2 regions of the Variovorax sp. GW821-FHT09D07 genome follow, and region 2 is predicted to be linked to the other one. Evidence: predicted binding sites of a transcription regulator. Region 2 holds the regulator's gene; the other holds the start of a gene.
What was found. The regulator NrdR, encoded in region 2, represses ribonucleotide reductase genes. The targets are predictions, from matches to a motif close to CACNANATNTNGTG.

Region 1 (6,066 bases), on a different contig from region 2:
GCCGGCCACCGACTGGGACGTGCTCGACCTGAGCGCCGGCGACAGCACGGCTCTGCTGCGGCTGTGGCGCGGCTTCATGGCGGCGCGCTGCTTCGTGGCGCTGGTGCTGGTGCTGCTGCAGGGCGTGGCCTTCGCCATCGGGCAGGCCGTGCAGCCGCTGCCGATCGTGCTGTCGGGCGGCTACCTCGTGCTGGCCTGGCTGGAGATGCGCTACGCGCACTTCGAGCCGCCGATCCGCGGCTTCTCCACCCTCTGGCTGCTGACCATCGGGGTCGACCTGGGCATCTTCAGCGCCTTGCAGGTGCTGCAGGGCGGCAGCGTCAACTACACGCCGCTGTTCGCGTTGCCGGTGCTGATGAGTGCGGTGCTCGGCACGCTGCTCGTGGGCCTGGGCACCACAGCGACCGTGACGCTGCTGCTGCTGGCCGACGCCGGCTGGCACTGGCTGCAACAACCCGGCGATCCTTCGGCGCGCTTCGTGCAGGCCGCCCTCACCGGCACCGGCCTGTTCGTGGTGGCGCTGCTCGCACACGAGCTCGCGCGCCGGCTGGCACGCGAAGAAGCGGTGGCGCAGCGCAGCCGCAGCCACGCGCAGATGCAGGCGCAGGTCAACGACCTGGTGATCGAAACCCTGAGCGAAGGCGTGCTGGTGATCGACACCGACGGCCTGGTGCACGCGGCCAACCCGGCGGCCGACGCGATCCTCGGCCAGGGCCTGGCGCAGCTGCCACTGCCGTTCCCGCTGCACACCCAGCCGGCCTGGCACGCGCTGGCCGCGCTCGCGCGCCAGACCTTCGCGCGCCGCGCGCCGCAGACCGAAGAGATCCCGGTGGCGCAGGCCCGCGGCGCGGCGCGCGAGGTGCGCGTGCGCACCCGGCTCACGCCCACCGACGACCGCCGCGCCGACAGCCTGTGCGTGATGTTCCTGCAGGACCTGCGCGAGCTCGAAGCCCGCATCCGCACCGAAAAGCTCGCCGCGATGGGCCGCATGTCGGCCGCGGTGGCGCATGAAATCCGCAACCCGCTGGCCGCCATCGCACAGGCCAGCGCGCTGCTCAGCGAAGACCTGACCGACCCGGCGCATCGCAAGCTGACCGACATGGTCCAGCACAACGCGCAGCGCCTGGCGCGCATCGTGGACGACGTGCTCGACGTCTCGCGCGCGCGCCAGCAGCGCGTGCTCTCGCTGGGCGAGCAGCTGGTGCTCGACCCGGCCGTGCAGATCCTGGCCGAGGAATGGATACGCCAGACCCAGCGCAAGGGCGTGCGCGTGGCGCTCGAGGCGCCGGGCAGCGAGGTGCGCTTCGAGGCCGAGCACCTGCGCCGCCTGCTGGTGAACCTGCTGGACAACGCGGCGCGCTACGCCAGCCAGCGCGAGGGCGCGATCCAGGTCATCACCACCTTGCAGCGGGCTGGCGTGCAGCGCGCTGCGTTGCTGGTGTGGAGCGACGGCGCGCCGCTGGAGCCGGCGGTGCAGCGCCACCTGTTCGAACCCTTCTTCTCGTCCGAGAGCCGCTCCAGCGGCCTGGGCCTGTTCCTGTGCCGCGAGCTGTGCCGGCGCCACGGCGCCACCATCGGCTACGAACGGCGCGCGCTGGTGCCGGGCGGGCCCGAGGGCAACGAATTCTTCGTCAGCTTCGCCCCGAGCGAAAACCGGCTGACACAATAGCGGCCGTGAGCTCCCTCCCGTCTTCCGCCGCCGCCCCGCGCCCCGCGCAGATCCTCGTCATCGACGACGAACCCGACCTGCGCACGCTCTACGAACTCACGCTGCTGCGTGAAGGCTACCGGGTGGAAGCCGCAGGCAGCGTGTCCGAAGCCTGGCAGCACCTCGAAGCCAGCCGCTTCGACGCCGTGATCACCGACATGCGGCTGCCCGACGGCGAAGGCATGGAGATCATCCACCGCATCCAGAAAGACCAGCGCAGCGAGCGCTGCGTGGTCATGACCGCCTACGGCTCGGCCGAGAACGCGGTCGAGGCGCTGAAGGCCGGCGCCTTCGACTACCTCACGAAGCCGGTCGACCTGAAGCAGTTCCGCGCCGTGGTGGCGTCGGCCGTGCAGGCCAACCGCGCCGCGGTGGTCGTGCCGCAGAAGGCGCCGCCGCAGGCCGCCGGCCAGGGCGGCGAACGCCCCGACGCACTGGCCGTGACGCGCAGCGGCGCCACCGCGCTCGACCGGCTGGTCGGCGACTCCGACCCGATGCGCCTCGTGAAGTCGCGCATCGCCAAGGTGGCGCGCGGCATGGCGCCGGTGCTGGTGCGCGGCGAGTCGGGCACCGGCAAGGAGTTGGTCGCGCGCGCCGTGCACGGCTGCAGCCAGCGCAGCGAAGGCCCCTTTGTCGCGGTGAACTGCGGCGCGATCCCCGAGAACCTGCTCGAGGCCGAGTTCTTCGGCGCCAAGAAGGGCTCGTACACCGGCTCCTCGCAAGACCGCGACGGCTACTTCCAGGCGGCGCGCGACGGCACGCTGTTCCTGGACGAAATCGGCGACCTGCCGCTGGCCATGCAGTCGAAGCTGCTGCGCGCCATTCAAGAGCGCAGCGTGCGCGCCATCGGCTCGACGCAGGAAGACGCGGTCGACGTGCGCATCGTGAGCGCCACCCATAAAGATCTGCACGCCGAGGTGCTGGCCGGCCGCTTCCGGCAGGACCTGTTCTACCGGCTCAACGTGATCGAGATCGCCGTGCCCGCGCTGCGCGAGCGCCGCGAAGACCTGCCCGCGCTGTGCACCGCGCTGCTCGCGCGCATCGCGCAGGACGGCGGCCTGCCCGTGCCGCGCCTGTCCGACGCGCTGCTGCAGCGCCTGGCCCAGCACCCGCTCGACGGCAACGTGCGCGAGCTCGAGAACCTGCTGCACCGCGCCGTGGCGCTGAACGACGGCGACGAGCTGCACATCGACCTGATGGGCGCGATGACGCCGATGCCGGCCGCGCCGCGCGGCGAATCCGCCGAAGCGCCAGCCGCCGTTGCGGTGGCTGCGCCCCCCGCGCCGGCGGTCGAGCCCAAGCCCGCACCGCCGCCGCTGCCCTCCGATCTGCAGGCCTGGCTCGACCAGCAGGAGCGCGAGATCCTCGTGCGCGCGCTGCACGAAAGCGGCTTCAACCGCACGGCCGCCGCCGCGCGGCTGGGCATGAGCCTGCGCCAGATCCGCTACCGCATCGCGCGCCTGGGCATCTCCACGCCCAACGGCGACGACGGCGCCACCGCGCATGCCGACGACTGACGACCCCGTCACCCCACCGGCCGGCGACGACGGACTCTGGCGCGCCGGCTGGTACCGCTTCGCCAAGGCCCTGCCCTCGCCCAACTTCGGCCCGCGCCCCGTCGGCGCGCAGACCGACCTGATCGTGCTGCACTCGATCAGCCTGCCGCCGGGCGAATACGGCGGTGACGCCGTGCAGCAGCTCTTCACCAACCGGCTCGACTGGGACGCGCACCCGTACTTCCAGTCGATCCGCGGGCTCGAGGTGTCGTCGCATTTCTATGTGCGACGCAACGGCGAGCTCTGGCAGTTCGTGAGCTGCGAGGACCGCGCCTGGCATGCCGGCGTGTCGTCGTGGCGCGGACGCACCAACTGCAACGACGACTCCGTCGGCATCGAGCTCGAAGGCCTCGAGGGCGAACGCTTCGAGGAGGCGCAGTACGAGACGCTGGCCAGCCTGTGCGCCGCGCTCGCGCAGCACTACGCCATCGCCCACATCGCCGGCCACGAACACATCGCGCCCGGCCGCAAGCAGGACCCCGGCGCCGGTTTCGACTGGCGTCTGCTGCGCGAACAGCTCGGCTGGAATCCACAGATGTTTCCCGAGCAGGTGGTCGCGCGCTAATTTTTTCAATCGCTCCGTGGCCCGCGATGCGCCGCTCTCGCAGCGCAGCAATCTCGCAAGCGCAGGCACGCGACGTAGCAACCATGCGGCCTGCAGGCCCAAATCGCCTTGCAAGCCGCGCCCCGTGCGGGTTGCGCCACCATGGGCCAGTATTCACGCGGCATCGCTGGCGATGCGCTGGATGCGGCGCAATTCCTGTAAGGGTTGCGTCCATAGGAAAACACTACCTGTAGTGGCTTGTAGGGCACAGACACCCTAGATATAGTGTCTTCCCGTTCGGCAACAACGCCGACGCAAGGCCCGCGAGGCCTTGCCAACCAACAAGAATTGCACAACCGAGAGGAAGCGAATGCAAACTGCACTGAACACCCCGTCGACCCCCCGCGCCGTCCCCGCGACGCCGCAGCAGCAACAAGACACTGCGGGCTCGCCCACCGGGCAGAACCTCGCGCACTACCAGATCATCCGCCGCAACGGCGCCGTCGTTCCCTTCGAACCGAACAAGATCGCCATCGCGATGATGAAGGCCTTCCTGGCGGTGCACGGCACCCAGGGCGCGGCTTCCGCCAGCGTGCGCGAGACCGTCGACACGCTGACGCAAGGCGTGATCCGCGCCATGGTGCGCTCGCGTCCGGGCGGCGGCACCTTCCACATCGAAGACGTGCAGGACCAGGTCGAGCTCGGCCTGATGCGCGGCGGCCACCATGAAATCGCGCGCGCCTACGTGCTGTACCGCGAACGCCGCACCCAGGAACGCTCCAAGCAGGGCGAGCAGGACGTGCCCGCCGCACCGGCGCTGCACGTGCTCGACAACGGCGAGCGCGTGGCACTCGACCTGAACGAGCTCAAGGGCCTGATCGAATCGGCCTGCCAGGGCCTGGGCGACAGCATCACCGCCGCCCCCATCGTCGCCGAGACGATGCGCAACCTGTACGACGGCGTGCCGCTGGACGAGGTCTACAAGGCCTCCATCCTGGCCGCCCGCACGCTGATCGAGAAGGACCCCGACTACACCTTCGCCACCGCGCGCCTGCTGCTGCACACGATCTTCAAGGAGATCATCGGCCGCGAAGTGATGCCGGTCGAGCGCGCCACCGCCTACGCCGACTACTTCCCGCAGTTCATCAAGAAGGGCGTCGAGAACGAGCTGCTCGACGAGAAGCTGCTGCAGTACGACCTGCCCCGCCTGGGCGCCGCCCTGAAGGCCGAGCGCGACAACCAGTTCGACTACCTGGGCCTGCAGACCCTGTACGACCGCTACTTCCTGCACGTGCGCAAGACCCGCATCGAGCTGCCGCAGGCGTTCTTCATGCGCGTGGCCATGGGCCTGTCGCTGAACGAAATCGACCGCGAAGCCCGCGCCATCGAGTTCTACGAAGTGCTGTCGTCGTTCGACTTCATGTCGAGCACGCCCACCCTGTTCAACGCCGGCACGCTGCGTTCGCAGCTCTCGAGCTGCTACCTGACCACCGTGCCCGACGACCTGGACGGCATCTACGAGTCGATCAAGGAAAACGCGCTGCTGTCGAAGTTCGCCGGCGGCCTGGGCAACGACTGGACCCGCGTGCGCGCACTGGGCAGCCACATCAAGGGCACCAACGGCGAATCGCAAGGCGTGGTGCCGTTCCTGAAGGTGGTGAACGACACGGCCGTGGCCGTGAACCAGGGCGGCAAGCGCAAGGGCGCCGTCTGCACGTACCTGGAAACCTGGCACCTCGACATCGAGGAGTTCCTGGAGCTGCGCAAGAACACCGGCGACGACCGCCGCCGCACGCACGACATGAACACCGCCAACTGGATCCCCGACCTGTTCATGCGCCGCGTGATGGAAAAGGGCACCTGGACGCTGTTCTCGCCCTCCAACGTGCCTGACCTGCACGACCTGTTCGGCGCCGACTTCGAAAAGGCCTACGTCGCCTACGAAGAGAAGGCCGCCCGCGGCGAGATCAAGCCCGCGCGCACCCTCCAGGCCTCGGACCTGTGGCGCAAGATGCTCACGATGCTGTTCGAGACCGGCCACCCCTGGATCACGTTCAAGGACGCCTGCAACGTGCGCTCGCCGCAGCAGCACGCCGGCGTGGTGCACTCGTCGAACCTGTGCACCGAGATCACGCTGAACACCAGCGACACCGAAACCGCCGTGTGCAACCTGGGTTCCGTGAACCTGCTGCAGCACCTGAAGGACGGCAAGGTCGACCAGGAAAAGCTCAAGCGCACCATCTCGACCGCGATGCGCA
Region 2 (6,066 bases):
ACCAGCTGCGGCTTGGCCAGCGCGACCTCGCTCAGGTGGAACACCGACTCCAGCGGTCGCACGTCGGCCAGCGCCAGCTTGAGCGAGTCGAAGCCCAGCAGGTCGCGCCCGCGGGCGTCGCCCAGCTTGGCGCCGTGGGCCTCGACCGTGCCGGTGATCTTCAGGCCGATGGTGTTGGTCTGCTGGAAATCGATCTTCAGGTCGGCATCGAGGCTGCCGGCCTGCAGCTTCACCGGCAGGCCGCCGGGGATGTAGCCCAGGTACGGCACGAGGTCGAGCCCCTTGAACTGCACGTGGGCGTCGGTCTTGCGGCTTTGCGCGAACGGGGTCGTGAAGGCGGCCGAGTCGAACTGGCTGCCGTTGAGCGCAAAAGCCAGCTTGGGCTCGGTCTTGATCTCGCGCTTGGAGGCGAGGTTGCTCAGGAACGGCACGTTCAGCATGAAGCCGCGCAGCTCGTGCCGGCGCTTCACGGTCTGGTCGTCGAAGTCGACCGCGCCGTCCTTGATCGAGATGTTGTAGATCGCGAAGCGCGCGGGCTCGGCCTTCGGGTCGGGCGGCGGGCCCGAGGCCAGCTTGGCCAGGATGTCGTCGATGTCGTACTTGCCGTCGGCCAGGTGCGTGAGCAGCACCGCGGGTGCCTCGACCGTCACCGCGTCGATCACCGGCGCCAGGCGGAACAGCGATTGCAGTTCGGCGTCGGCATAGATGCGCTTGATGGCCACCTGCGGCTGCTTGCCGTCGGCGGTGGCGATGCGCAGGTCATTCAGTGCGAGCTCGAGCGTCCAGGGCTTGAAGTCGATCTTGCCGACGGTGACCTGCCGGCCCAGCTTTTCGCTCGCGATCTTCTGGAGCTGGCTCTTGGCGATCGGCGGCACCGCCAGCCACGCGATGACCCACAGGGCCAACAACACCAGCAACGCGACAACCCCACGCCGCACCCATTTGTTCTGTTTGATCGAAGCAGCATCCATCCGCAGAAGTGTGCCGCAAACAGATGCCAACAAAGTCTGCCGAAACGTGAATGCGTTCCCTTTTGGCGAGGCGTTGTGATGCCCACGCGCCCCTCGACAGGATCGGTAGGCCGAAAGTGTGAGCCCCACAAACAAGAAAGCCCGGTGAGTCGACGAAGTGTCTTGTCACCGGGCTTGATGGCGGGCTCAAAACCCATGCCATCGATTCGCGCGACCGGAAGTAATGGTTCCCGCCGTGCTGGCAGCAAGAGATTGCCGCCGTGGAGTCCTCCATCGTTCGAGTCCTTGACTTGCACCTCGGACTGCCTGACTTCGGAAAAACGCCTGAAACCTCAGGCCCGTCCAGATTAGGCGTCTCACCCTTCCTTTGCAAATCCCTTTTTCCAAGGGATTTCCCGTAGGCCCGTTCCCCTTGGCAGCCCCTCGGACGGGGGGATTCTTCAAGCACTTATTAACATATGGAACCAAATCCTTATGCTTGACCGTGTATTTAGCCACGATAGAATCCCGCCTGCCCTTGCTGCCGGACGCAGCAGGGCCTCCCTGAATCCGCTGCCGAATTCCACCGGCGTGATCAGGCCGCCGCGCTCCCTACCCCACACCCCCTCCATGCGCGGAGCCTGATTCGTACATACCAATCCAAGCGCCGCTGCCTTCATCCACCGCCCTTTCAGGCGCTGCATGCCAGGTGCCGCACAGAAAGGAAAAAAGCGATGAGCAAGGCGTTTGATGCCACAGCCCGCGGGCTACGGACCTTCGTGTCCGATGTGGCAGACGGCTTTTTTGAAATCACCCACAACGGGTTTGCGCTGGTCGGCCTGGCCATCGTGTTCGCGGCCCTCGCCCTCGTGGCGCGCCCCGACCTGCGCAAGACCGGCGAGGAACAACTGATGGGCTGGCTGCAGTCGCGCAAGCCCGCGCCCGAACCCACGGACCTCGAGCCGACCGCCATCGAGCGCACCACGGCCGCGAGCCCCGACGAGCTGCCCAAGCAGCAGGCGGCGGTGGCCTACTGGCTCAGCAAGAAGTACCGCGTCGCGGCCGAACCGCTGAGCGTGCTGGTCTCCGAGGCCTACCAGATCGGCAAGCGCACCAAGCTCGACCCGACGCTGATCCTGGCCATCATGGCCATCGAATCCAGCTTCAATCCGTTCGCGCAAAGCCACGTCGGCGCCCAGGGCCTGATGCAGGTCATGACGCGCGTGCACGGCGACAAGTACGAAAGCGCGGGCGGCACGCTCACCGCCTTCGACCCCGTGACCAACATGCGCGTCGGCGTGAAGGTGCTGCAGGAATGCATCGCCCGCGCCGGCTCGCTCGAAGGCGGCCTGCGCTACTACGTGGGCGCCGCCAACCTCGACGACGACGGCGGCTATGCCGCCAAGGTGCTGGCCGAGCACGAGCGCCTGCGCCAGGTTGCCGCCGGCCGCGCGCCGTCGACGATGGTTGTGCCGCCGCCGACCACGGCGCGCGCACAGCCGATCCCGGTCGTGGCACCGGCCAAGCCGGCTGGCGAAGAGCCCGCCACCGGCAGCGAGCCGGCCAAGGTCGCCCTGCTCTCCGCAGTTTCCTGAGGCCTTGCCGGCCCTCCCGGCCCGGATGCGTGCGGGCCTGCGCTACACTCGGCCTGTACGCGACTGGCGATAGGCGCAGCACCCTGAAAAAGGTGCCACGCGCTGACGTGGAATACCACTGGGAAGCGTGCCGCCTGGCCACAACAGGCGTTCAGCCGTTCGCCTGGGCAGCCCTTGTTTGGTTGAACAAGGACCTCGTCTTCAAAGGACTGCCATGTACCAACGCAATATCCTGGTCGAACAGACCGATCCCGAAATCTGGGCCGCGATTCAAGCCGAAAACGCGCGCCAGGAACACCACATCGAGCTGATCGCCAGCGAGAACTACGCCTCGCCGGCCGTCATGCAAGCCCAGGGCTCGCAGCTCACCAACAAGTACGCCGAAGGCTACCCAGGCAAGCGCTACTACGGCGGCTGCGAGCACGTCGACGTGGCCGAGCAACTAGCCATCGACCGCGTCAAGCAGATCTTCGGTGCCGACGCCGCGAACGTGCAGCCGCACTGCGGCGCCTCGGCCAACGAAGCCGTGATGCTCGCCTTCCTGAAGCCCGGCGACACCATCATGGGCATGAGCCTGGCCGAAGGCGGCCACCTGACCCACGGCATGCCTCTCAATATGAGCGGCAAGTGGTTCAACGTGGTGAGCTACGGCCTGGACGCCAACGAAGCCATCGACTACGACGCGATGGAACGCAAGGCGCATGAGCACATGCCCAAGCTGATCATCGCGGGCGCCTCAGCCTACTCGCTGCACATCGACTTCGAGCGTTTCGCCAAGGTGGCCAAGGACGTCGGCGCGATCTTCATGGTCGACATCGCCCACTACGCCGGCCTCGTGGCCGCGGGCGTGTACCCCAACCCGGTGCCGCACGCCGACATCGTGACCTCGACCACCCACAAGAGCCTGCGCGGCCCGCGCGGCGGCATCATCCTGATGAAGTCGCAGCACGAGAAGGCGATCAACAGCGCCATCTTCCCCGGCCTGCAAGGCGGCCCGCTGATGCACGTGATCGCCGCCAAGGCCGTCGCGTTCAAGGAAGCCCTGACGCCCGAGTTCAAGGCCTACCAGCAACAGGTGGTCAAGAACGCCCAGATCGTGGCCGACACCCTCACCGCGCGCGGCCTGCGCATCGTGAGCGGACGCACCGAAAGCCACGTCATGCTGGTCGACCTGCGTTCCAAAGGCATCACCGGCAAGGAAGCCGAAGCCGTGCTGGGCGCCGCCCACATGACGATCAACAAGAACGCGATCCCCAACGACCCGGAGAAGCCGATGGTCACCAGCGGCGTGCGCATCGGCACCCCCGCCATGACCACGCGCGGCTTCAAGGACGAAGAGGCCCGCATCACGGCGAACCTTGTGGCCGACGTGCTCGAGAACCCGCGCGACGCGGCGAACATCGACGCGGTGCGCGCCAAGGTCCACGCCTTGACGAGCCGCTTCCCTGTCTACCGTTGATTTCGTAATCAGAAGAAGAGAAGCACTGGCCGCATGAAATGCCCTTTTTGCGGTCATCTCGAAACGCAGGTCGTCGAGACCCGCGTTTCGGAAGACGCCGACTTCGTCCGCAGGCGCCGCCAGTGCAGCGCCTGCGACAAGCGCTTCACCACGTATGAGCGCCCCGACGTCAATTTCCCCGTCGTGGTCAAGAAGGACGGCAGCCGCGCCGACTTCGACTCGACCAAGGTGCGCGCCTCGATGATGCTGGCGCTGCGCAAGCGCCCCGTGAGCATCGAGCAGATCGACAACGCCCTGCTGCGCATCGAGCAGAAGCTGCTGGCCAGCGGCCTGCGCGAAATCGATTCGACGAAGGTCGGCGAACTCGTCATGCGCGAACTCAAGAAACTCGACAAGGTCGCCTACGTGCGCTTTGCCTCGGTGTACCGCAGCTTCGAGGACGTGGACGAGTTCCGGCAGCTGCTGCGCGATATCTGAGCGGCGAGCCGACCCGCGCAGCCTTTTTCGCTCCGTACCCATGCCCTCTTCCGAACACATCGCGACCGCTCTGCGGCTGGCCGCTTCCGCGATCCGCCTGACCGACCCGAACCCGCGCGTCGGCTGCGTGCTGTGCGACGCCGACGGCCACCTGATCGGCCAGGGCCACACGCAACAGGCCGGCGGCCCGCATGCCGAAGTGATGGCGCTGCGCGACGCGCAGGCCCAGGGCCATTCGACTGCGGGCGCGACCGCCTACGTCACGCTCGAACCCTGCTCGCACCACGGCCGCACCGGCCCCTGCTGCGACGCGCTCATCGCCGCCGGCGTGCGCCGTGTCGTGGCTTCGCTCGCCGACCCGAACCCGCTGGTGGCGGGACAGGGCTTCGAGCGCCTGCGTGCGGCGGGCGTCGAGGTCGAAGTCGGACCGGGCGCCGACGAATCCCGCGAACTCAACATCGGCTTCTTCAGCCGCATGATCCGCAAGCAGCCTTGGGTTCGAATGAAGATCGCCGCCTCGATCGACGGCCGCACCGGCCTGCACAACGGCGTGAGCCAGTGGATCACCGGCGAGGCCGCGCGCGCCGACGGCCACGCCTGGCGGGCCCGCACCGGCGCCGTGCTGACCGGCGTCGGCACGCTGCTCGAAGACAACCCGCGCCTGGACGTGCGCCTGGTCGACACGCCGCGCCAGCCCCATCTCGTGGTGGTCGACAGCCACCTCCAGACCTCGCCCGACGCTCACATTTTCATAGCTGGCCGCGCCGTCTGGATCTACGCCGCCAGCCGGCACAACGAAGAAAAGGCGGCCGCGCTCGAAGCCCGCGGCGCCACCATCACCTGCCTGCCCAACCTGCACGGCAAGGTCGACCTGCCCGCGATGCTCCAGGACCTCGCGGCACGCGGCGTCAACGAGCTGCACGTCGAATCGGGCCACAAGCTCAACGGTTCGCTGCTGCGCGAAGGCTGCGTGGACGAGCTGCTGGTGTACTTGGCACCCAAGTTGATCGGCAGCGGGCTCGACATCGCCAGCCACCTGCATGCCGAAGGCCCGCTCACGTCGCTCGCAGGCGCATTGCCGCTCGAATTCAAGTCGGTGGACATGCTGGGGCCCGACCTGCGCATCGTCGCGCGCGTCGCCGGCCGCGACCACTTCTGAGCCGCGGCCGACGCGGCGCGGCACATTCGCAGCCGCAAACCGGCCCTTCGGGCCGAAGACCCCTCGATGTCTGCGAAAATGTGGAAATGTTCACCGGAATCATCACCGGCGTGGGGCGCATCGCCGCCATCCACGACCTCGGCACCTCCTCCTCCTACGGCAAGCGACTCAGCATCGAGGTGCCCGACGGCTACCTCGACGACGTCGGGCTCGGCGACAGCATCGCGCTCAACGGCGCCTGCATGACGGTCACCAGGCTCGCACCTGAACGCGGGCAATTCACCATCGACATTTCCGCGGAGTCCCTCGACAAGACGGCCGGCCTGACCGACGAAGGCAGCCGCATCAACCTCGAGAAGGCCCTGCGCGCGAGCGACCGCCTCGGCGGCCACATCGTCTCGGGCCACGTGGACGGCATCGGCCACG

Region 1: AC07OX_RS15015 (ribonucleoside-diphosphate reductase subunit alpha) is a predicted target of NrdR. The motif match lies at 4,083-4,096, and genes of this name have one in related genera.

The regions. Positions count from the first base shown of each region.
Region 1 covers NZ_JBWKOY010000003.1:765,698-771,763, reverse strand. Annotated here, with positions in the region: gene AC07OX_RS15030 (two-component system sensor histidine kinase NtrB) at 1-1,669, shown strand, start outside; gene AC07OX_RS15025 (sigma-54-dependent transcriptional regulator) at 1,675-3,225, shown strand; gene ampD (1,6-anhydro-N-acetylmuramyl-L-alanine amidase AmpD) at 3,212-3,829, shown strand; gene AC07OX_RS15015 (ribonucleoside-diphosphate reductase subunit alpha) at 4,179-6,066, shown strand, end outside.
Region 2 covers NZ_JBWKOY010000005.1:396,398-402,463, forward strand. Annotated here, with positions in the region: gene AC07OX_RS20625 (DUF748 domain-containing protein) at 1-971, opposite strand, end outside; gene AC07OX_RS20630 (lytic transglycosylase domain-containing protein) at 1,685-2,545, shown strand; ZMP/ZTP riboswitch at 2,595-2,721, shown strand; gene glyA (serine hydroxymethyltransferase) at 2,760-4,004, shown strand; gene nrdR (transcriptional regulator NrdR) at 4,038-4,481, shown strand; gene ribD (bifunctional diaminohydroxyphosphoribosylaminopyrimidine deaminase/5-amino-6-(5-phosphoribosylamino)uracil reductase RibD) at 4,522-5,640, shown strand; gene AC07OX_RS20650 (riboflavin synthase) at 5,727-6,066, shown strand, end outside.